3 regions of the Peribacillus sp. NJ11 genome follow, and region 1 is predicted to be linked to each of the others. Evidence: riboswitches for the same ligand, from Rfam matches in the RefSeq annotation. Region 1 holds a riboswitch; each other region holds the start of a gene.
The links. A riboswitch is a leader RNA that binds a small molecule or an ion and turns the genes downstream of it on or off. The one in region 1 is predicted to bind thiamine pyrophosphate.
Positions count from the first base shown of each region.

Region 2: another riboswitch for thiamine pyrophosphate. It lies ahead of thiT (energy-coupled thiamine transporter ThiT); the one in region 1 lies ahead of thiC (phosphomethylpyrimidine synthase ThiC).
Region 3: another riboswitch for thiamine pyrophosphate. It lies ahead of QUF86_RS12965 (ABC transporter substrate-binding protein); the one in region 1 lies ahead of thiC (phosphomethylpyrimidine synthase ThiC).

Region 1 is NZ_JAUCFO010000001.1:309,072-316,060, forward strand. It holds gene QUF86_RS01485 (carboxymuconolactone decarboxylase family protein) at 1-296, shown strand, start outside; gene QUF86_RS01490 (spore coat protein) at 411-1,040, opposite strand; gene QUF86_RS01495 (hypothetical protein) at 1,222-1,365, shown strand; partial or broken gene QUF86_RS01500 (DUF3231 family protein) at 1,451-1,961, shown strand; gene thiC (phosphomethylpyrimidine synthase ThiC) at 2,246-4,027, opposite strand; TPP riboswitch at 4,161-4,275, opposite strand; gene QUF86_RS01510 (HAD family hydrolase) at 4,386-5,168, opposite strand; gene QUF86_RS01515 (histidine phosphatase family protein) at 5,352-5,885, opposite strand; gene QUF86_RS01520 (hypothetical protein) at 6,283-6,735, opposite strand; partial or broken gene QUF86_RS01525 (zinc-dependent alcohol dehydrogenase) at 6,919-6,989, opposite strand, start outside.
Region 2 is NZ_JAUCFO010000001.1:18,408-25,396, forward strand. It holds gene iadA (beta-aspartyl-peptidase) at 1-1,083, opposite strand, end outside; gene QUF86_RS00105 (hypothetical protein) at 1,277-1,585, shown strand; gene QUF86_RS00110 (transglycosylase domain-containing protein) at 1,788-3,845, opposite strand; gene QUF86_RS00115 (universal stress protein) at 4,146-4,667, shown strand; gene thiT (energy-coupled thiamine transporter ThiT) at 4,749-5,327, opposite strand; TPP riboswitch at 5,432-5,534, opposite strand; gene QUF86_RS00125 (cation diffusion facilitator family transporter) at 5,782-6,666, shown strand; gene QUF86_RS00130 (histidine kinase N-terminal domain-containing protein) at 6,912-6,989, shown strand, end outside.
Region 3 is NZ_JAUCFO010000001.1:2,623,578-2,630,566, forward strand. It holds gene mbcS (acyl-CoA synthetase MbcS) at 1-746, shown strand, start outside; gene QUF86_RS12950 (amidohydrolase) at 895-2,496, shown strand; gene rarD (EamA family transporter RarD) at 2,578-3,507, shown strand; gene QUF86_RS12960 (protein-glutamine gamma-glutamyltransferase) at 3,599-4,426, opposite strand; TPP riboswitch at 4,746-4,855, shown strand; gene QUF86_RS12965 (ABC transporter substrate-binding protein) at 4,977-5,981, shown strand; gene QUF86_RS12970 (thiamine-binding protein) at 5,993-6,274, shown strand; gene QUF86_RS12975 (ABC transporter permease) at 6,271-6,989, shown strand, end outside.

The DNA.
Region 1 (6,989 bases):
CGCATAAAATGCCAGACCTCGCTGAGAAATTCAATGCCTTTACGGAGGAGTGCTTCAAAGAAGGGCAATTATCCAAGAAAGAAAAACAGCTTATCGCACTAGGAATAAGCTTATATTCACAAGATGAATACTGTATTATCTATCATACAAAAGGATGTCTTGATCAAGGCTGTGCGGAACAAGAAATTCTGGAAGCCATTGGAGTGACCGCAGCATTTGGCGGAGGAGCAACCATGAGTCAGGCTGTAACTCTTGTCCAGGAATGCATCCAGGAAATCAATCAGATGAAACAGTAATAAAGAAGGGATAGGACATTTAGTCCTACCCCTTCTTTATGTTCTTGACTAAGAAATCCAGTTATATAGCCGTTTTCAGTTCCTCATTGCAAAAATAACTGTCACATATAGCTTTTAATGACTTATGTTGTTATTTCTTTGTGCAGGTGCATATGAATTCATCATCTGTTGCATATCCTGCTGTGCAAGCTGTGGAACTTGGTAGTAATGATGTTTGTTTTGATATAACGAAATCTCGTATGCCATTTCAATGCAGTTCGGAACGGAATCTGCAAATACGCGGCGAACCACCGGATTCGTTATTTCAAGAGCAGCCATCGCTTTCAAGGATGCTGCAGACTTAACAGCTCCAAGCATCATACCTGAAATACATTCATCCGTAATTTCCGAGACGGATTGCAAAGGTTTCTTTGGCTGTGTTGGAGTCAATCCATATATAAAATCGTTACCTTGATTCATTTTGTAGCTCTGGGTCGGTTTAGAAGGATCCTGGCCCGTTTGGAAGCACTCCAATGTAATATTATATTCATCTTGGATGAACTGATATTGACGATCCAAAATGTCCAGCAATTCCTGATCCTGTACATGCTGACGCAAAAGCATATAAGTGTTTAATGTACCAATCGTTCCCGATAACACTTCATGTACATCGAATACTTCGTGACCTCCGTGATTCATTTGTGGAGGAATAGCACCCGTTTGCATGTTCTGGTGTACTTGACCTTGTTGAAATTGATTTTGCATTGTATTTCCCTCCTCGTTTTATCAATCATGCGAACAAGTTTAGTATGTTAAACCCCAACAGGATTATTCAACCTAAACTCTTCCATGAAGACCAATTAAGCTACCTCCATCATGTTGTCTGTATAAAAAAACCGAGACGTTTTAAACTATAAACACCTTTAATAGTATGGGAGGATTTCTAATGACACATAAATGCTTCTATTGTACTGACGACACAGAAGAAAAAAAAATCCATGTTGTAACGTTTCAAGTTACTGACACGGATAGAAATGAAATGCTCTGTGATGAATGTTATCAAGAATGGCTGCAAGGAATAAAAGGTTAGTATAAAAAGCCCTCAAATAATCTCAAAAATGATTAAGTATAGGGTAACTTAAATTCGTTTCACTCAGTACAAATATATAATGATTATGGGGATTTTAAGCGGAAATCCAAAAGAAGAGCCTATGCATTATGGTGAGGTATTTGGAACATGGGCATTTCTAACAACAACAAAAGGGTTGATTGCATTTCATCAAACCATTCTTAATCATACTGGTGATAAGGACCTACATAAATTACTTGTAGAAGTGATCAATCAAGGTAAACAGGAAAATGACCAAATTGAATTATTATTAAAAGAAAATAACGTAGGGCTGCCTCCATCACCACCTGAAAGGCCTAAAGCTAATTTAGAGGATATTCCCGTGGGGGCACGTCTTCAAGATCCTGAAATCTCCACTTCAGTATCCATTGATATTGGTGCAGGATTAGTTGCTTGCAGCCAGATCATGGGTCAATGCATCCGCGAAGATATTGCGGAAATGTTTGCACAATTCCATACAAAAAAAGCGGCATTGAGTGCTGATTTCCTAAGATTAAATAAGGAAAAAGGATGGTTGAATCCCTCCTCCTCTTCATATTAATAAAACAAGTTTGTAAAACATTGATGAAATATCCCCTTAAACATGTTGGCTGAATCTCCAACATGATTAAGGGGTTGATTTCCGTTGAAAGGACGATTAATGAATCACTACCATTGCAGACTTTCGATTAAGTGGCACTTTGTGCATTCTTGACTATAATCATTTTTTACAAATTCATGATTACAATTCTCCCGAAAAATGTTCAGCTCTCTTTTCAGCTGTTCCAATTGAGTTTCCAACTGTTTCATTTCAACTTTTATCTGGATTACCCGATTCATCGAATTCTCCCTCTCGTCCGAATCATTGATAGATTTTTCCGTCCGTTTTCCTAAATTCATTGGCTTTTTCTTTAAGCCCTTCATCGATTACCGACTCAAAACCCAGACCCTTTTCTTTCGCCAAATCACGGATGTCCTGTGAGATTCTCATACTACAGAATTTAGGTCCGCACATTGAACAGAAATGGGCTGTTTTGGCACCTTCAGCTGGTAGAGTTTCATCGTGATATTCAACCGCCCTTTCAGGGTCGAGAGAAAGATTGAACTGATCTCTCCAACGAAATTCGAATCTAGCCTTAGAAAGGGCATCATCCCGTTTTTGTGCATGCGGATGGCCTTTTGCAAGGTCAGCTGCGTGTGCTGCAATTTTATAGGTAATGACCCCTACTCGAACATCCTCTTTATTCGGAAGTCCCAGATGCTCTTTCGGTGTCACATAACAAAGCATGGCAGTTCCAAACCATCCAATCATGGCAGCACCAATTGCAGAAGTAATATGATCGTATCCAGGTGCTATATCCGTTGTTAATGGTCCTAGAGTATAGAATGGTGCTTCTTGACATACTTCCAGCTGCTTATCCATATTTTCTTTAATCAAATGCATAGGTACGTGACCGGGTCCCTCAACCATGACTTGAACATCGTGCTTCCATGCAATCTTCGTCAGTTCCCCCAATGTTTCCAATTCAGCAAATTGAGCCTCATCGTTTGCATCTGCAATGGATCCAGGCCGGAGGCCGTCGCCTAATGAGAAAGAGACATCATATGCCTTCATGATTTCACAAATCTCTTCAAAGTGAGTATAGAGAAAGCTTTCTTGGTGGTGGGCCAAGCACCATTGTGCCATGATGGAGCCCCCTCGGGAAACAATTCCCGTAACTCGCTTTGCTGTTAAAGGGATATATCGCAAAAGCACACCAGCGTGTATGGTAAAGTAATCGACACCTTGCTCGGCCTGCTCGATTAATGTATCCCTAAAAACTTCCCAATTTAAATCTTCCGCGACTCCATTCACTTTTTCCAATGCTTGATATATCGGAACAGTTCCAACTGGCACAGGTGAATTCCTGATAATCCATTCCCGGGTCGTGTGAATATTCTTTCCGGTGGAAAGATCCATTATGTTGTCGGCTCCCCAACGTGTAGCCCAAGTCATTTTTTCCACTTCATCTTCAATCGATGAACTAACAGCTGAATTTCCGATATTCGCATTTATTTTCACATGAAAATTCCGTCCGATGATCATGGGCTCACTTTCAGGATGGTTAATATTTGCCGGAATGATCGCCCGTCCGCTAGCTACCTCTTCTCTTACAAACTCAGGGGCAACATTTTCCCTGATCGAAATGAATTCCATTTCTGGGGTAACGATACCTTTACGGGCATAATGGAGCTGCGTTACGTTTTGCCCTTCCATCGCACGCAATGGTTTTCTTTTCAATCCCGGAAATATTTCGACTTTGGATTGTGAATCCACTTTTCTATACCCATTATCTTCTGGTTTTATTTCACGTCCTTCATACTCTTCAACGTCTTCCCGTTCCATGACCCAGTTGCGTCTAATCGGGGCAAGACCTTTATGAATATCAATGGGATATTCTGAATCCGTATAGAAACCGCTTGTGTCATAAACTCGTAAAGGCGGATTCTCCTCTTCCCCGAATGCCCCTGTAGTCGGACTTAGCTTAATTTCACGCATAGGTACTTTAATATCAGGTCTAGATCCCTCAACATACACTTTTTTACTCCCAGCAAAACTGGACATAATTGAAACGTTCATGTCATTTACTGAATTACTCATGATTTCATTTCTCCTTTTTAAGTTCATTTAAAAAGGACAAAATCCAATCCATTTCGCACGAAAAAGCCAGGTCTCATATTTAAGACCCGGCTAACGTTAGTATGACTACAGAAATGACCAATTGAAATGGTCATTGTTTAGTAGATTCTAACTTCCCCACGCTGGTATGAACCAGATCAGGTCCTGAGGGTTAAGAAGCTTAAGCGCTTCTCTCTCAGCCCAACTTTTATTGGACACCCCTAGTCTAAATAAATTAATTGATTACAGGGTAACTATATATCACCCTTTTCATTCTGTATATAATTTGAAAGACCTAATATTTTATTCAAACTCTCCAAAATTCGTTACTTGAAGAGTAATTTTACAGGCTCTCAAGGATTGGGAAAAGCTCCTCTAAATGCTTGATTTCATAGGTTGGAAGCACCTCATTCCGTTCCTTATCATGGCGATTTATCCAAACGGACTTTATGCCTACCCGTGACGCTCCAAGGATATCCGTCATTAAATTATCGCCCACCATCAATACTTCATCCTTATCCAGCTCCATGATTTCCAAAGCATGCTCAAAAATGGAGGCATCCGGTTTACCTCTTCCAAACGCACCTGAAATGACGATTTGGTCGAAATAAGGAACTAGTTCAGGCGTAATTTCAAGTTTGGTATTTTGCAGTTCAGGAGACCCGTTCGTAAGCAATAGCAATTTGTACTTCCCTTTTAATTCATCTAACACACGGAATGATTCTTCATAAATAAATGGCTTTTTACGTCTCTCGGCCGGGAAACGTTCTGCCAGTTCAAGCCCAAATTCCGGGTCATCGATCCCTAATGCCTTCAAGCCTCTCGTCCAAGCTTCTTTCCGATAAGCCGGTGCAATCCCGGCCATCTTCCGGAATTCATCATGATCATCCTGAAAATTTCCCCATAGCCCCTCAAATGGGTTGATACCGATCATTTGAGTAAATGCATATGTGTCGTAAGAAGAATAAAGCTCACGCGCTTCCTTCCGCACAGCTTCTTCAAACTCGTCGACATTCAAATCATATTTCTCCTTAGCCACTTCGCATGTAGAAACAAAAGCCTCTTTTACACTTTTCTGATCCCATAGTAATGTATCATCTAAATCAAAAAAAACTGCCTTCACCAAAATGTCCACCCTCTTTCCCTATTATTGAATTCGTAAAAATTACACTATTACAATAATAAACCACAACCAATGGAAAAAGAATAATTATTCGGAAAATCCCTGCATCTTTCTTAAAATCAGCAAAATGTATGATGGACATCAGACTTACCTTTTCTGATGGAAAACCCTATATTTCTTCACTTATCATCTTTCGAATACATACAGCTTTCCATTACTTGCAATCTTGAATTTTGGACCGGTGAACCCCCGTCGGATCAACTCTTTCCTCATATATATCATGAGGGCGGCATGACTCACGATCAGAACATCCCTATCCCCCTTTGTAAAGATTTCATCCAATACTTTATTGATCCTTTGTTCAGCGATCTTAATTTCCGCCCTTGTCTGCCTGTTGAACATCGAGCAGCATCGAATCCAGATGGCCCAAAGGATGAACGGCAGCTTCACTTTTCCTTTAAGAGGGGGAGAAGGTATTTCCCGCAGCTCCTCCATCCGATGAACCTTACCTGGATAGATATGTTCCGCTGTCTTGACAGCTCTCGACATATCACTGCAATAACATTCCTGCCATTCCTCCACGCCAAATAAAGTCGTTCCATAAATAATATCCGCTGCATCATAGTCCTCAAACCATTGCTTCATATCATCCGCCGTCACAGATTTCCCAGTAGGGAATTCATGTGCAACCTTAAAATGCCGTACCAAACCAATTTTCATATATTCTCCTTTTTATCTTTTTAAATATAAGTTTCTTTTTGGCTTATCAATAGTTATGTAAAATTATACAAAAACAGGTATGTGAAAACCATGAACCATACTGAATTGCACTTGCGAGTATGTGTTTTTAACAATCTTACAGATTCGATCACTGCTGAAAATGGTCCTGCAGAAGTGGTCCCGTCACATGCTATAACCAAGCGTTTATCCCTATGCTTTTTTAATACCCTTTCTTCACTTTAACTAACAAACGTAAAAAACAAGAAACGACTTTCCCTTACGAGTTCATGGAAGATGTGACAGGAGTAGTAGCAATTATTAAAGGGAAAAATATCATGGCCAGACTCTATCTGAAATTATCAAAAAAGAGAAAGCATTTTGCCTTCTCCATATGTCGTTACCCTATGAATTGAAGTTCTGTTATCGTACATCTCTTCCTGAATTTATATTTCCCGCTCAAATCACTGAATTGATAATCATTGAGGGATTTTCCCAATTGTTCCTTTAGCTTATCCAAAGTGATGGATTCCTCCACTGTCTCTTTCCAATTTTCATTTCCGATTAACTCATCGAACGGAATGGTAGTCAGGACTTCATCATAAATCTGAATGCTTTGATCGATACCGAAGCTGCCATAGATACTGCCATTTTCTTCAGCAAAGATATGCTCCGATTCAAGTTCTTCCACCAATACTTCTAGATATTCCTTTGACTTAACGGGCTTGATGGCAATCTCTGCTTCCGCCTTTACAGGTCCCAATCTCTTATCTATGATCTCTATCATCATTTTAACGTGAACGGGCGGATACCCAAACCCTTCACAAAGTTCCGCTGCCGAATTATATACCATCTGAACATCCTCCTTTTGTCATTATCATTATATAATATAAATCCTTCATTTCCTTACCAAAAACCCTTAGTCAAGATCACTTGGCATCGGAGTTCATTTTGAATGCCAACTCTTCTTTTTCCTAAACGAGCCTAACAAAGAAATCCAATGCAGCTCCATGCATTGGATTTCGCCAACTTCTTATTATGGTTTTAGCACGACTTTAATACATTCATCTTCGTGATCATTAAAGATTTGATATGCTTCATTCGCTT
Region 2 (6,989 bases), 290 kb from region 1:
CTTCATTATAATCAGATCGGCGTCTTTACCTACCGCAAGCTGTCCCTTTTTAGAGAGTTTTAAAATATTTGCCGGATTTTCCGTCACAACTCGTACGGCATCGGCAATTGACACCCCATCCTCGAGGACCGCATCGACAACAGAATCATATAATGACATGCATGTACCAATGTTCAATCCGCGCAGGTTGCCGCTGCCATCGAAGTCAGGCAGACTTGCTTGTCCATCTGAAGTTAAAGTGATCTGCCCGATTTCAACACCTTCTTCCAGTGCCCTTTTTATTGCTGTACTTGCTTTAACCTCCCCTTCTTCAAGGAACTTCTTGATCGTACTTGTCGTAAAATCAATATACCCCCCTTTTTTTGCATATTCCATCCCCGCTTTGAATAAATGCGGATTTCGATTTATATGTGTAGGGTAAAACTGAGTGATTGGTATTTCCGTTGTCTCGACTACTTCTTCAATTACCTGCAAATGATCTCGACTATCGCCGACATGAATGTTGACGATACCGCTTTTCCCGGACAACAGACCTCCATTACGCGCCTGAGAGGCTAGTTTAGCAAGTTCAGATGCAGTCGGCTGCGAAGAACGATGATCGGCAATGGCGATTTCGCCCACACCGATAATTTTATCCACTAGAATCAAATCATCTTCAATCTTGCCGGTTAACGTCTTGACTGGAACTTGATATGAACCTGTCTGAACGAAGCAGCTAATTCCTTCTTCTTCAAGCGCTCTGGCTTTAGCAAGCAGTGCTGGCATCGTCCTTGTCGTACCATCTGTTCCGATGACCCCTACCAATGTCGTTATACCCGCTAACGTGGCATCCGTTAATTGTATTTCAGGTGTCCTCGTCTTGAATCCTCCTTCACCGCCTCCGCCGATAATATGTACATGAGCATCTATAAAACCCGGAACCACGACTTGACCACTCGCATCAATCACTTCCAATTCAACGAAATTGGCAGGTACATCAATCTTGTCCTCAATGAAGCCAATTTGCTTTCCAACCAAGAGGATATCTTTTGGTCCCATATATTCCGGGCCATAAATCTCCCCATTTTTAATTAGTGTGAGCATTGTCCCTCTCCCTTCAAAAATTGAAATTTTCAAATAGGTTTCAAAATCATTTACACGGGTAAATATACAACATGACCCGCTAACAATTACATAAAAAAGACCACACATACTTGTTCGATTTTAAAAATTGTAGCTGAATTGACATCTTGATTATGCTTTTCCAAAAGTATAAAAACATAAAGGAGTAAACGACATGAATAAAGTGATTTCTTCTGACATTAAAACAAATAAAAGATTATCCATGCGACAAATCATGAACCTATATCAAGTTACGAAAGACTTTAAAGGGAATATATATTTTATCTGCAACCATAAATTGGTTGATGCCAAGAAACTTTCAACTTTTGTATCCTTTGTGCTCATTCTCCAAGAATGTGCAACCATGAAAGTCATACTTGAAGGCGAAAATGTACATGCCATGCTCGAAAAAGTACAGGCTATTTGTAAAGAAAATGATGAAAGTGCATTTGGTTTCCAATCGAACCAAACCGTTATCATTTAAATGATTCCAACAATTTCGGGATAAGAAGAGGTTGTATAGAATGAGAACCATTTTAATGGTCATAGGCGCAATCGTCGTAATCGGCATAATAGCAAATCTTATTTTTTAAGAATGATGAAAGACTGTCAAATGATTGACAGTCTTTTTTTGTGTAGATTTTTATTGGAAAGAGCCTGTGTTCCATAGTCCCTTTTCAGAAAAATTACCACGGCACCTCCCAATCCCTCCATTTATTCAAACCATCCCGAATTTCTTTTCCTTTATCAATCCAATATTGCTTTCTTTGCTCCTCTTCTTCCTTTGTCTGTTGCTCCTCTTCTTCCTTTGCCTGTCGCTCAGCTATAAGTGCCTGTTGTTCAGCTATTAGCGGTCCGATATCTTGAGCTTTAAAGGATTGAGCCGCTTGATTCTGTAGAGCTTTCGACATTATTTTTTGAAAGATGAGTGCACTTCCCTGACTGCTGTGTGTCGTTAGGTAATTTTTTTCATCCGTCTTATCATATCCAGCCCATACAGCACCGACCAGTGAAGGTGAATAACCGATGAACCATTGATCTTTAACCCCTGAAATCCCTTCGATGGGCACTTGTGTGGAACCTGTTTTACCTGCTATTTCATAACCGGAAACAGCCGCGTTTTTAGCTGTGCCATATTCCACTGTACCAAGCAGCATCGCATTCATTTTATCGACGACGCTTTTAGAGGTTACTTTGGTGCTTTTCTCTTTCCAGGCCCCTACCTCTTTTCCATCGTTATTTTCTATTCTTACAATGGCATGAGTTTCCTCCCTTTCCCCATCGTTTGCAAATGCTGAAAAGGCTCCTGCCATCTGCAGCGGGGACACACCTTTCCTCATCCCTCCTAGAGCTAGCGACAGATTTCGATCATCCTTGTCATACGGAATCCCAAACCGCTCAAGTGAATCCAGCCCCTTATCGATGCCAATCTCATTCAATAGCCAAACCGTTGGTACATTCAAGGAATTCATCACCGCTTCATACATGGGTACTTCTCCTTTGTATTCACCGCTCAGGTTTGTTGGCTCATATTCACCGAAGCTCATTTTTTCATCCTTTAAAGGGTCAGTGATATCGTATCCCTCCTCAACCGCTGGAGTGTAAACGACAAGTGGTTTAATGGATGAACCCGGAGATCTTGACAGCTGGGTTGCCCGGTTATATCCCATGAATTGATGCTCACCTCTACCACCGACTAGTGCCTTTATCCCGCCCGTTTCAGGATCAAGGAGGACTGACCCGCTTTGAACCATTTGCTCTGTACTCGTTCCAACTGGAAAATTGGCTTCATTCGCATACACGGATTCTGTAGCCTGCTGCATGGATTGATCCAGTGTAGTGTAAATTTTATAGCCCTTTGAAAGCAGTTCCTCAAGCTTAATTCCATATTTACTCGATGCTTCCGATAAAACATGATCAACATAATAAGGATACTTACCTCTTAATGGATCGGTTTCCTTCTCCCCCATAAGAAGTGTCACCGAATCTTTTTTTGCGGCTGCTTCTTCATCTTTCGTCAAATAACCATGTTCCGCCATTCTGGAAAGAACCAAATCACGCCGCTTCACTGCTCCGTCCAAATTCTTATATGGATCAAGTTTGGATGGTAGATTAATGACACCCGCCAGCAAGGCTCCCTCGGCAACGGTCAATTCAGAGACCTCTTTGGAAAAATAAATATTTGCAGCCTTTTTGATTCCCCATGCCCCATGGCCAAAATAAACTTGATTCAAATACATTTCCAGAATTTCATCTTTCGTATATTGATTTTCAACTTCCTGGGCTAGAAAAAACTCTCCTATCTTCCTCTTCAATGTTCGATCCGATTCCAGCATCGTGATTTTCACAAGCTGCTGGGTGAGCGTGCTCCCGCCTTCAACAACACTTCCAGCCTTCGCATTTTTAACCAAGGCTCGCAAGATCCCTTGATAATCTATACCGTGATGTTCATAAAAACGGTGATCCTCAATGGAAACCACCGCTTGTTTCATATGTTCCGGTATTTCATCTATCGCAACACCTTCGGATTTATTTGCCGTGATCGTACTGGCAAGATTCCCATCCAGATCATAGATTCCTGTCGGTTGCTGAAGATTATTTTCAAGATGGCTTATATCTGCACCCTGCCTGAAATACAAGAGTGAACCGGCGCCTAAAACCACAATCGCCAATATTATAATTAGAACTAATTTCACTAACCCTCTCATTTGTACCCCCATTTTCCCATCTGCGACATGTTTCATTAAAAATATTTTACCCTTTTTATTAAAGAAAACTCGTCGATTGACTAAAAGGCTGCAGCTCAGTCGCTTTTTCTTTTAGCACTATACTCGCGTACCGGCTTCCTTGCTGATGATATTCCTTCCGAATGAAAAATAAAGCACGCCAACTAATTGAAGGACCAGGATTTCATCCAACCATTTTAACAATGCTCGTATCTATCCTTTACCCGTAATTGGCGATCTATATACCAATTAAAGGCGTGAAGCCATTTAAAAGTGGGTATAACACCTTAAAGACTTATAAATGGGAGAGATGATATTATGAAAGACGTAAAAAATATTGTCGTCGCTTTTGATGGAAATGAAGAGAGTACACAGGCCGTGGAATATGGAGCAACAATCAAAAAGGCCTTTCCTGAAGCTGAGCTGACCGTAGTCCATGTCCTAAATGATAAGGTTGAACAGAGTATCATGGGAAACGTCACAGCTCCTGGATTCGTACCCGCTGCAGGATTTTATGTCGATCCCGTTCAGACACATCCCGTCGTTGAAGTTGAACAGCGAGAACAAAAGGTAATTGACACCCCTTCCCCCATCGAGAATAGTGTTCGGAACGCAGAAAGTAATACGTTGAGATTGCTAAGTGAATGTCAAGTCAAGGGGAAATTCGAGATATTGGAAGGACATGCGCCAGATAGCATATGTGAATATGCAGAAAGAACTGCGGCCGACCTCATCGTCGTCGGCAATAGCTCTAAAAGCGGTTTGGAAAAATTCTTTCTGGGAAGTACAAGTAGTTCAATTGCGAAAAACGCCCCCTGTTCGGTATTCATTGCAAAATGAGATTGAGCCAGTTCGCCCTGTACGTATCGTTTGGTCATTCTCCGAAAAAAAGCCGGATTCTTGTAGAATCCGGCTTTCTTGTTAATAGGCTTTTTTCAGTAATACATTTGAAGCTGCCGAATATAACATCATCACCACAATGGCCGATAAAATAAAACTGATCAGCATATAAGTCCCATTATAAATGAATGAATAAACCGCTACTGGCTGTCCTTTTGGCGCTGCAGATCCAAAAAACACGATTCCAGAAGTGAAATGACAGAGAAACCTCAGGAAGCTGCCCAAAAACATGCCACCAATCCCGTATAATTTCGCTTTGGAACGCTTTTCCTCTTTATAGCTGTTTACAAACTTGTTCATGAATACACCGGATATCCCGACAACCATAAAGGCAAGATAATAATCAATGAAGCCTTGAATCGGTGTTCCGATCCATGCTGTACCACTTACAATCTGCAATAGTCCAAGTAACAATCCGGCTAACATCCCACCTTTTATGCCCCAACGATATGCCATCAGAAAAATAGGTACCATGGCTATTGAAATCGAACCCCCTTGAGGCCAGATTCTTGAAAAAATGAATCCAGAGACCATATCCAGTAATAAAGCCAATGAAGCAAAAATGGCGACCTCTGTCATGAATAACGTTTTATTTTTCATCATGCCACTCCTTTCTCCAAAAATGAAAAAGTGTCCATGAGTTCCCCCTGCCAATTTTGCGCAAAAAAAGCAACACCGGGGCGGTAATGGATGCCCAGTATTGCTTGTATCCAAAACCACATCCCTACGCTAGTGCTAACTATCAGGTTCATAGGGTCTGAACTCAACCGTTCACTCTCAGCCTTTTTGGCTCCCCTTGTGGAAGTATTTATTTTTCGATCCTCGGTTAGAATATACTACTAGTTTCTTTAATTGACAACTAAAGAAATTGTATATGTCAACAACTTGTCATTCCCATTTTATGGAGATATTCTTTCTTATAAACAACTTCTTTACATACCTTCAATACATCTGCAATTAACCAAGTTAGATGGTTAAATACGACAATTTTTCTATAGACTCACTAAGGTTTGTTTTGATATCTTTATTAAGCCTAATTTACATTGGGGAGGGAATGGACATGGATAAACATTCGATTTCAGCTGAAAAAGGCGCCTACATAAGCATCGCCGCTTACATATTCTTGTCTGCCCTTAAATTGTCATTTGGTTATTTCGGTGATTCTAAAGGACTTTGGGCAGATGGTTTAAATAATACGACCGATATCATCGCTTCCATAGCCGTATTGATTGGTTTGAAAATTTCGAAGAGACCTCCAGATGATAATCATTCATATGGACATTTACGGGCGGAAACCGTAGCCTCGTTGGTAGCTGCCTTCATCATGATCACCGTAGGCCTGCAGGTTGTATTCAGTGCTATAGAATCCTTCTTCCAGCAAGATTCAACAACCGTTCCCAATATGCTTACCGGTTATGTCGCCCTATTCTCTGCAATCTTCATGTACGGAATCTACCGTTATAACTTAGCATTAAGTAAAAAGATCAACAGCTCTTCCATCTACGCCGTTGCACAGGATAATCGTTCCGATGCCCTTGTCAGTGTCGGTGCTTTCATTGGAATCATCGGTACTAAGATGGGAATCCCTTGGCTTGATGCAATAGCTGCAGCAGTCGTGGGGATCATCATATGCAAAACGGCCTGGGATATCTTTCGGGATGCCTCCATCTCTTTAACCGATGGTTTCGACGAGCAGCTCCTGCAAAAGATCGGACAAACCATTATATTGACAGAAGGTGTTAAAGACATGAGTGAAATTAAGGCCCGTATGCACGGAAGTGAAATCCTGCTCGAAACTACCGTTCATGTTAACCCTCTTTTGACCGTCATCCAAGGTCACGATATTACGGTTAAAATCGAAGAGAATCTTTTGAAGGAATATAATATCCAGCATGTGATCGTTCATATCGAACCATATACATTTCATAAAAAAAGGTAACCGTCATTAACTTTACGGATACCTTTTTTTATTATTAATTCATGTAATCACTGTAATAAAACTGTGTCAAAAAAGGTATTTATCGATTGATTGACGAATATTTATCCAATTGACACATGTTAAAAGAACTCTAATCTGTTATCATAAAAGCAAGATGTAATTATTTTAATATTTTGTAATTTTTTTCTAATACATTAATTTCTGGGTCAAAAGTAAATTCATTTTCCTACAGTATGGAGGGCAAAATGGTATCTAATCGAGAAATGACCATTCACTTTTTATCTTCTCAAAAAAGCAGTATCATATCCAAATGGAAAGATGAG
Region 3 (6,989 bases), 2.3 Mb from region 1:
ATCTTGATGACTATGATTTATCCCATCTTCATAGTGCTGTATCAGCGGGGGAACCTTTAAATCAAAAAGTGTACGAGGTCTTTAAAAACCATTTCCATATTGAAGTGCGCGATGGATATGGACAGACCGAAAATACCTTGTTGGTAGGTGTAACAAAAGGCATGGAAATTAAATTGGGCTCCATGGGCAAACCGACTCCGGGGAACCATGTGGAAATCATTGATGATTTCGGTAAACCCTGTGCTCCTGGCGTAGTGGGGGATATTGCCGTACATGTCGATACACCCGCTCTCTTTAAAGAATATTTTAAAGATCCCGAGCGGACATCGAAGCAATTCCGTGGGGACTATTATATCACCGGCGATCAAGCGAAAAAGGACGAAGATGGTTATTTCTGGTTTGAGGGTCGTTCTGATGATATCATCATCAGCTCGGGATATACCATTGGACCGTTTGAAGTGGAGGATGCACTCGTTAAACATCCATATGTGAAAGAGTGTGCCGTTATAGCAAGTCCTGATGAAATAAGGGGAAATGTGGTCAAGGCGTATGTCGTCTTGATGGAGGATATCGATCCGAACAGCCAAGACTTGATCAAGACGCTCCAATCGCACGTGAAAGAATTGACTGCTCCATATAAATATCCAAGGAAAATCGAATTTTTAAAAGAGCTGCCCAAAACGACATCGGGTAAAATCAAACGGGTCGATTTACGGAAAAGGGAAGAAGCACTCTTTAACAATTAATCGAACGCATTAACGTCAGCCCCCGGCTGGCGTTTTTTTTTAACAGGGGCTGCTTAAAATCATAAATATGGGAATTCGTGAAATGAGATGGTAAACTTACTGCATATCTGAATAGCAAGAATCATTTTATAAGGAGTGTAAAGCCGGAATGGGAACGTTATGGTTCAATGGGTCGATTTATACGATGATTAAAGAAAAGGATCAAGTGGAGGCGCTCTACACTGAAAAGGGGGTAATTGTTGATACCGGAAGCATTGACTATTTAAAAAATGAATATGCCGGCAATATTTCCAGGGAAATCGACTTAAAAGGACAAACCATGCTGCCGGGGTTAGTGGATAGTCACCTACATTTGGTCGGGCATGGTGAAAGACTGCTTCGTCTTGACCTCTCCTTGATGGATAGCAGGGAAGCCATCATGGATGCCTTGAAGGAAAAGTGTTCTAAGACCTCGGCTGGAAAGTGGATTGTCGCCGAGGGCTGGAATGAAAATGAATGGCCCAGTCCCGAATTGATATTACGGGATGAGCTTGACGCGATATCGACGGAACATCCCATCATATTGAAAAGGATCTGCCGTCATGCCTTGGTGGTCAATTCCCGTGCCCTTTTGGAAGCGGGTATTAAAGAAGGTATAAAAGAACCGTCTGGCGGGGTGATCTGCCGTTATCCTGATGGACGGCTAAATGGTTTATTTAAAGAAAGCCAGGCGCAGAACCTGATTTTAGACAGCCTTCCTGGCATTGACCAAGACTATATCGAAACCGCACTCACAGAGGCCATAGAAGACGCATATAGGCTAGGTTTGACTGGAGGGCATACGGAAGACCTCCATTACTATAATGGCTTCATGCCGACATACCAGGCGTTTAAATCGGTAATCGAGGACAGGGAAATGGCCTTTCGCGCCAATTTGCTCGTCCATCACGAAGCGTTTGAAGAAATGCTGGCAGCAGGCGGTCGTTATCAAGAAGGTACGCAATATATCAAATTCGATAGCATGAAGATATTTACTGACGGCTCCTTAGGCGGACGCACAGCCCTGTTGAGCGAGCCTTATGTAGATCAACAGAATACGAATGGTGTCGCGATATTCACTGAAAATGAGCTTCAGGAATGGGTGGGAAAAGCAAGGGATGCCGGAATGCCGATTGCTGTCCATGCCATTGGCGATCTCGCTTTTGAATACGTCTTGAATGCGATTGAAGCCCTCCCCGTGAAAGAGGGACAGAGGGACCGGCTCATCCATGCGCAGATCGTCCGGCCGGAGCTGTTGGAGCGGGCAGCAAAGCTGCCGGTCATCTTTGATATCCAACCGGGTTTCGTCCCGTCCGATTTTCCGTGGGTGGAAGAAAAGGTTCCAGCCAATTTATTGGAATCCTCCTATGCCTGGAAAACCTATTTGAATTTGGGCATCATTTGTGCGGGCGGGTCAGATGCGCCCATTGAGCCATTAAATCCAATTTTGGGCATTCATGCAGCTGTCACAAGAACGAAAATCAACAGTGAGGACAGTACCGTATATGGCTTGGATGAAAGGCTTTCCGTTTATGAGGCCTTCGCACTTTATACAAAAGGGAGTGCTGCGGCAATCGGCCAGGAAAAACGCCGCGGTCAGATCATCAAAGGGTATGATGCCGATTTTACCGTGTTTAATCTGGATGTCTTTGCTGTTGCGCCGGATGATCTCCTAAAAGCTGAGGCGGTCATGACGGTCATCGATGACAGAATCATGTATGATAATAATTAACGGTTACAAAAAAAGAAATGGATATACAAAATAGTTAAATGGAATTCGGTTAAAGGAATGTAAATGGAAAGAAGGCAGGTTATGAAAGTGGATGAACAAAAAGAAGGGGCGATCTATGCAGCCCTTTCTTACATGATGTGGGGAGTCGTGCCGATTTACTGGAAGTTCCTACAGGGAGTCGGTGCTACGGAAATTTTAGCTCAGAGGGTATTATGGTCTTTCGTTTTCATGCTGGTTTTATTGATGTTCATGAAAAAATGGCAAGCGTTTCTTGATTATGTCAAAATCATTTTGCGAAATCCCAAACTCTTTGCAGCATTACTAACGGCGTCACTGCTCGTTACTGCTAATTGGGGTGTGTTCATCTGGGCCGTTAACTCAGGACGGATCCTCGACACGAGCCTTGGATATTATATCAACCCGCTAGTTAGTGTACTATTGGGAGTGATAGTCTTAAAAGAAAAATTGAGCGGAGCACAAATCATATCGTTCCTGCTTGCAGGAATCGGAGTCTTGATCCTTGGCATTCATTTCGGTACGATCCCGTGGGTCTCTCTTGTTTTGGCCATGACCTTTGGATTATATGGTCTGGCAAAAAAAATGATCAAGGCCGAGTCGGCGATCGGACTGACTCTCGAAACGATGATGGTAACGCCTCTGGCCCTGGGTTACCTGATATACTTGATGAACCAATCAGAAATGCAATTCTTTACAGCGGGAAGCACAAGCTTGCTGTTGGTGGGCGGTGGGATTGTCACGGCCTTGCCACTTTTATATTTTGCAAAAGGGGCGGAGAAGATCCCGTTATCGATGCTGGGCATTTTTCAGTATATCGCTCCGACCTTATCCTTATTGATCGGGGTATTCGTCTATCATGAAAGTTTTACTAAAGCACATCTTTTAGCGTTTTTATTCATATGGTCAGCCTTGGCGGTTTATACGTTATCCATTACGAAATGGGGTCAGGCAAGTGCCCGAAGGTTTAAAGGCAAAGGGAATATTGGTGCGTGAATAAGAAAAAATGCTTGGGAGATCTCTCCCAAGCATTTTTTTATGCCGGTATATAATAAAACGGTTTTACGGCATAGGGGAAATGCCAGGGTCATGAAAGGTAAATCTTCGGACCTATTTCAGAAACAATACAATTGGAAAGGCTGACAGGACTGTCAACGGGCATTGCACGAGGATTATTTTCCAGGAATTGGCTATAGAAGGAACTATCCAAGTTAATGATATGCGTTGTCAGGAATGCCGATATGGTGGCGTTCGGCTTTCTATTGCTATTTAATTCATCGATGATTCCCTGTGCAGTGGTAATCCCGATCCCGTGTCCATAAAAGAGGTTGTTCCCTAATAATATGGCATTTTCACCTTGCCATTCAGGAGTTTCCAAGTCGTGATCAGGGTTTTCGAAGTAAACGCAATCCCCTGGTAAATAATCCGTTCCTTGATGAATATCAAGAGCCATATTGCTTGGAGGGCGAAAGTCATATAGAAATACGTTTGAAAAAAGATAGTCAAAATTCCTAGGACCGATTAAATCCAAAATGGCCTTTAAAAAAGTGACGACTATCGCTGTACCGCATTCGAAAGCGTAAAGCCTTCCATTCAAAAAAATGTCCAGGAGTGCGGCATGAGGGGGAATCCCTGGCTGAAGGGTAAATGTGCCATCCTTTGAAACGCGCCAATATTGTTCATTGCTTGCCGATTCATCAAGCGTGGAAAATTCTGGACTGCTTTTATCTAACGAAATGGCGGCCTCGATGACTCGGTGCCTCAGTTGTATATCGAAATTAAGGTATCCGAAGTTCCGGTATTCAAAAACGTTAGAATCTTCCGCCAGCAATTGGAGAATTTCAAGCGATGTATCAGATGCTACACCTGGTTGGATTTGACTGACATCTAACCATTTGTGATTAATCTTTATCATGATCATATCCACCTTTTGTTTATGAAATGAAGGGTTTATAAAACCAGTACACAAAAAAGTCTACAGGTAATGCTCATTATATGAATGCATGCAAAGAAATGACCATTTGGAGCATTTCAGGCATCATGGCAACCGAGAATGATTGGTATGGCAAGAGGGATGATCATTTTGCTTACAATGATTATCATTTTCCAAAAAGATGTTTTGGTGGCTGTGCTAAACATTTAGGAGGAATACCTTTCCAATTAGGGAGAAGGAGCAAATTAGTATTCCCTTTTCTGAATGAATTGATATAATGAGAGAGAAAAGTTCATATGTGCGAGAAATGTAGGGGGGCCAGTAAAGCTGGCTGAGATTGCGTCCTTTAGATGCTGACTCTTTGAACCTGATCTGGATGATGCCAGCGGAGGGAACATATTATTACTGACTTTCTGTTTTGTATGTTAACGTCCGAATTCATCTTCGGGCGTTTTTTGTATTTTTATAGACCCTGGCGCCCCATTATGGTTCCGGCATATGGATCTTATATGATGTGTAGGAGGATAATAACTTGAATAAATTTTTACCACTGTTGACTTCGTTGTTCCTTTTGGCTGGATGCGGTGCAGGCGGAACTAATGAAAAAGAAGAAGCATCTAAAAATGAAGGCAATAAAGAATTAAAAAAGGTATCGGTCGTGCTCGATTGGACACCGAATACAAACCATACAGGTTTGTATGTAGCCAAGGAAAAAGGATATTTTAAAGAACAAGGTCTGGATGTGGATATTATCATGCCAGGTGAAGCTGGAGCTGATAAGCTTGTCGCTTCAGGGAAATCCGAATTTGGCGTGGGCTACCAGGAGGGCATTACGCAGGCCCGCGTGCAAGGCGTCCCGATTGTTTCGGTAGCTGCTGTCATCCAGCACAATACATCTGGATTTGCTTCACCTGAGGCAAAAAACATTAAAACACCCAAGGATTTTGAAGGGAAAACGTATGGTGGCTGGGGGTCTCCGGTTGAAAAGGCCATCATTGATTCACTCATGAAAGAAGAAAATGCGGATGTAAATAAAGTGGATATAGTGAATACAGGAGACACGGATTTTTTCACTTCGGTTAAAAGGGATATAGATTTTGCCTGGATATATTATGGGTGGACAGGTATTGAGGCTGAGTTGCGAAATGAAAAGCTTAATATGGTTTACTTAACCGAATACTCGGATAAGCTCGATTACTATACACCTGTTTTGACAACGAATGAAAAGATGATAAAAGAGGATCCCGAGACTGTTAAAGCATTCGTTCATGCAGCTTCGAAAGGGTACCAGTTTGCGATAAAGAACCCTGGTGATGCAGCAGACATGCTAATTAAGTCTGCCCCGGATCTTGATGCAAAACTAGTGAAGAAAAGCCAGGAGTGGCTTGCAGCTAAGTATCAGGATGATGCTCCGCGTTGGGGTGAACAAAAGCTTGAAATTTGGAAGAATTACAGTGATTGGATGACGGAAAATAAGCTTCTTGAAGGTGATTTCAATCCTGAAAAAGCATTTACCAATGAATTTTTACCAAAATAGGAGGAAATACAATGGCCAATTCATTAATTAGTATACAAATCATTCCTAAAGGGGATGTCATCCCTTTGGTCGACGAAGCAATCAAGATCATTGATGAATCAGGTGTCAAGTATGAGGTTCACCCGCTTGAAACGACAATGGAGGGTGAGCTTTCCGAACTTTTTGCCGTGATAGAAAAAATGAATGTAAGAATGATTGAATTAGGCTCGCCGAATGTCATATCCCAAGTGAAAATATTATTTCAGCCGAGCGGAATTACGATGGATACGTTAACGGAGAAATATCGGGCATGACCGGAAGGGGAATTTGGAAGAAGGGGGCTCCCTTCTTTCTTTTATTATTGTTGCTGATAATATGGGAGTCAGTGACAGTCTTATTAAAGGTTGAAAAATGGCTGCTTCCCGCTCCGTCGGCCATTTTCATTGAAGGAATTGAGTCGTCCCAGAATCTTTTTGGTCACCTTACATCAACAACTGAGCTTGCGTTATCGGGTTTTTTTATTGGAAGCTGCATTGGATTATTAATCGCGGCAATCCTACATCTGTTTCCAGGCGTGAAGGACGCGGTTTACCCTCTGCTCATACTATCACAAAATATACCTATCATAGTTTTGGCACCGCTTTTAGTAATTTGGTTTGGCTTTGGCATGATGCCTAAGTTAATCGTCATTTCGCTAGTATGTTTTTTTCCGGTTGCGGTTGCTTCATTGGACGGTTTTCGCCAGACACCATACGAACTCAAGCATTATTTCAAGATGATGGGAGCGGGAAAAAACCAGTTATTTTGGAAGCTTGAACTTCCTCACTCGATCCCGTTCATTTTCTCGGGCCTGAAAATTTCGGCCACCTATAGTGTAATGGGTGCGGTTATTTCGGAATGGCTTGGGGCAAAGTCGGGGATTGGTGTTTATATGACGCTCGCTTCCTCTGCGTTCAGGACAGATCGGGTGTTTGTTGCCATTTTCATCATTATGGGAATGAGCCTGCTCTTTTTTGGAATCATCACCTT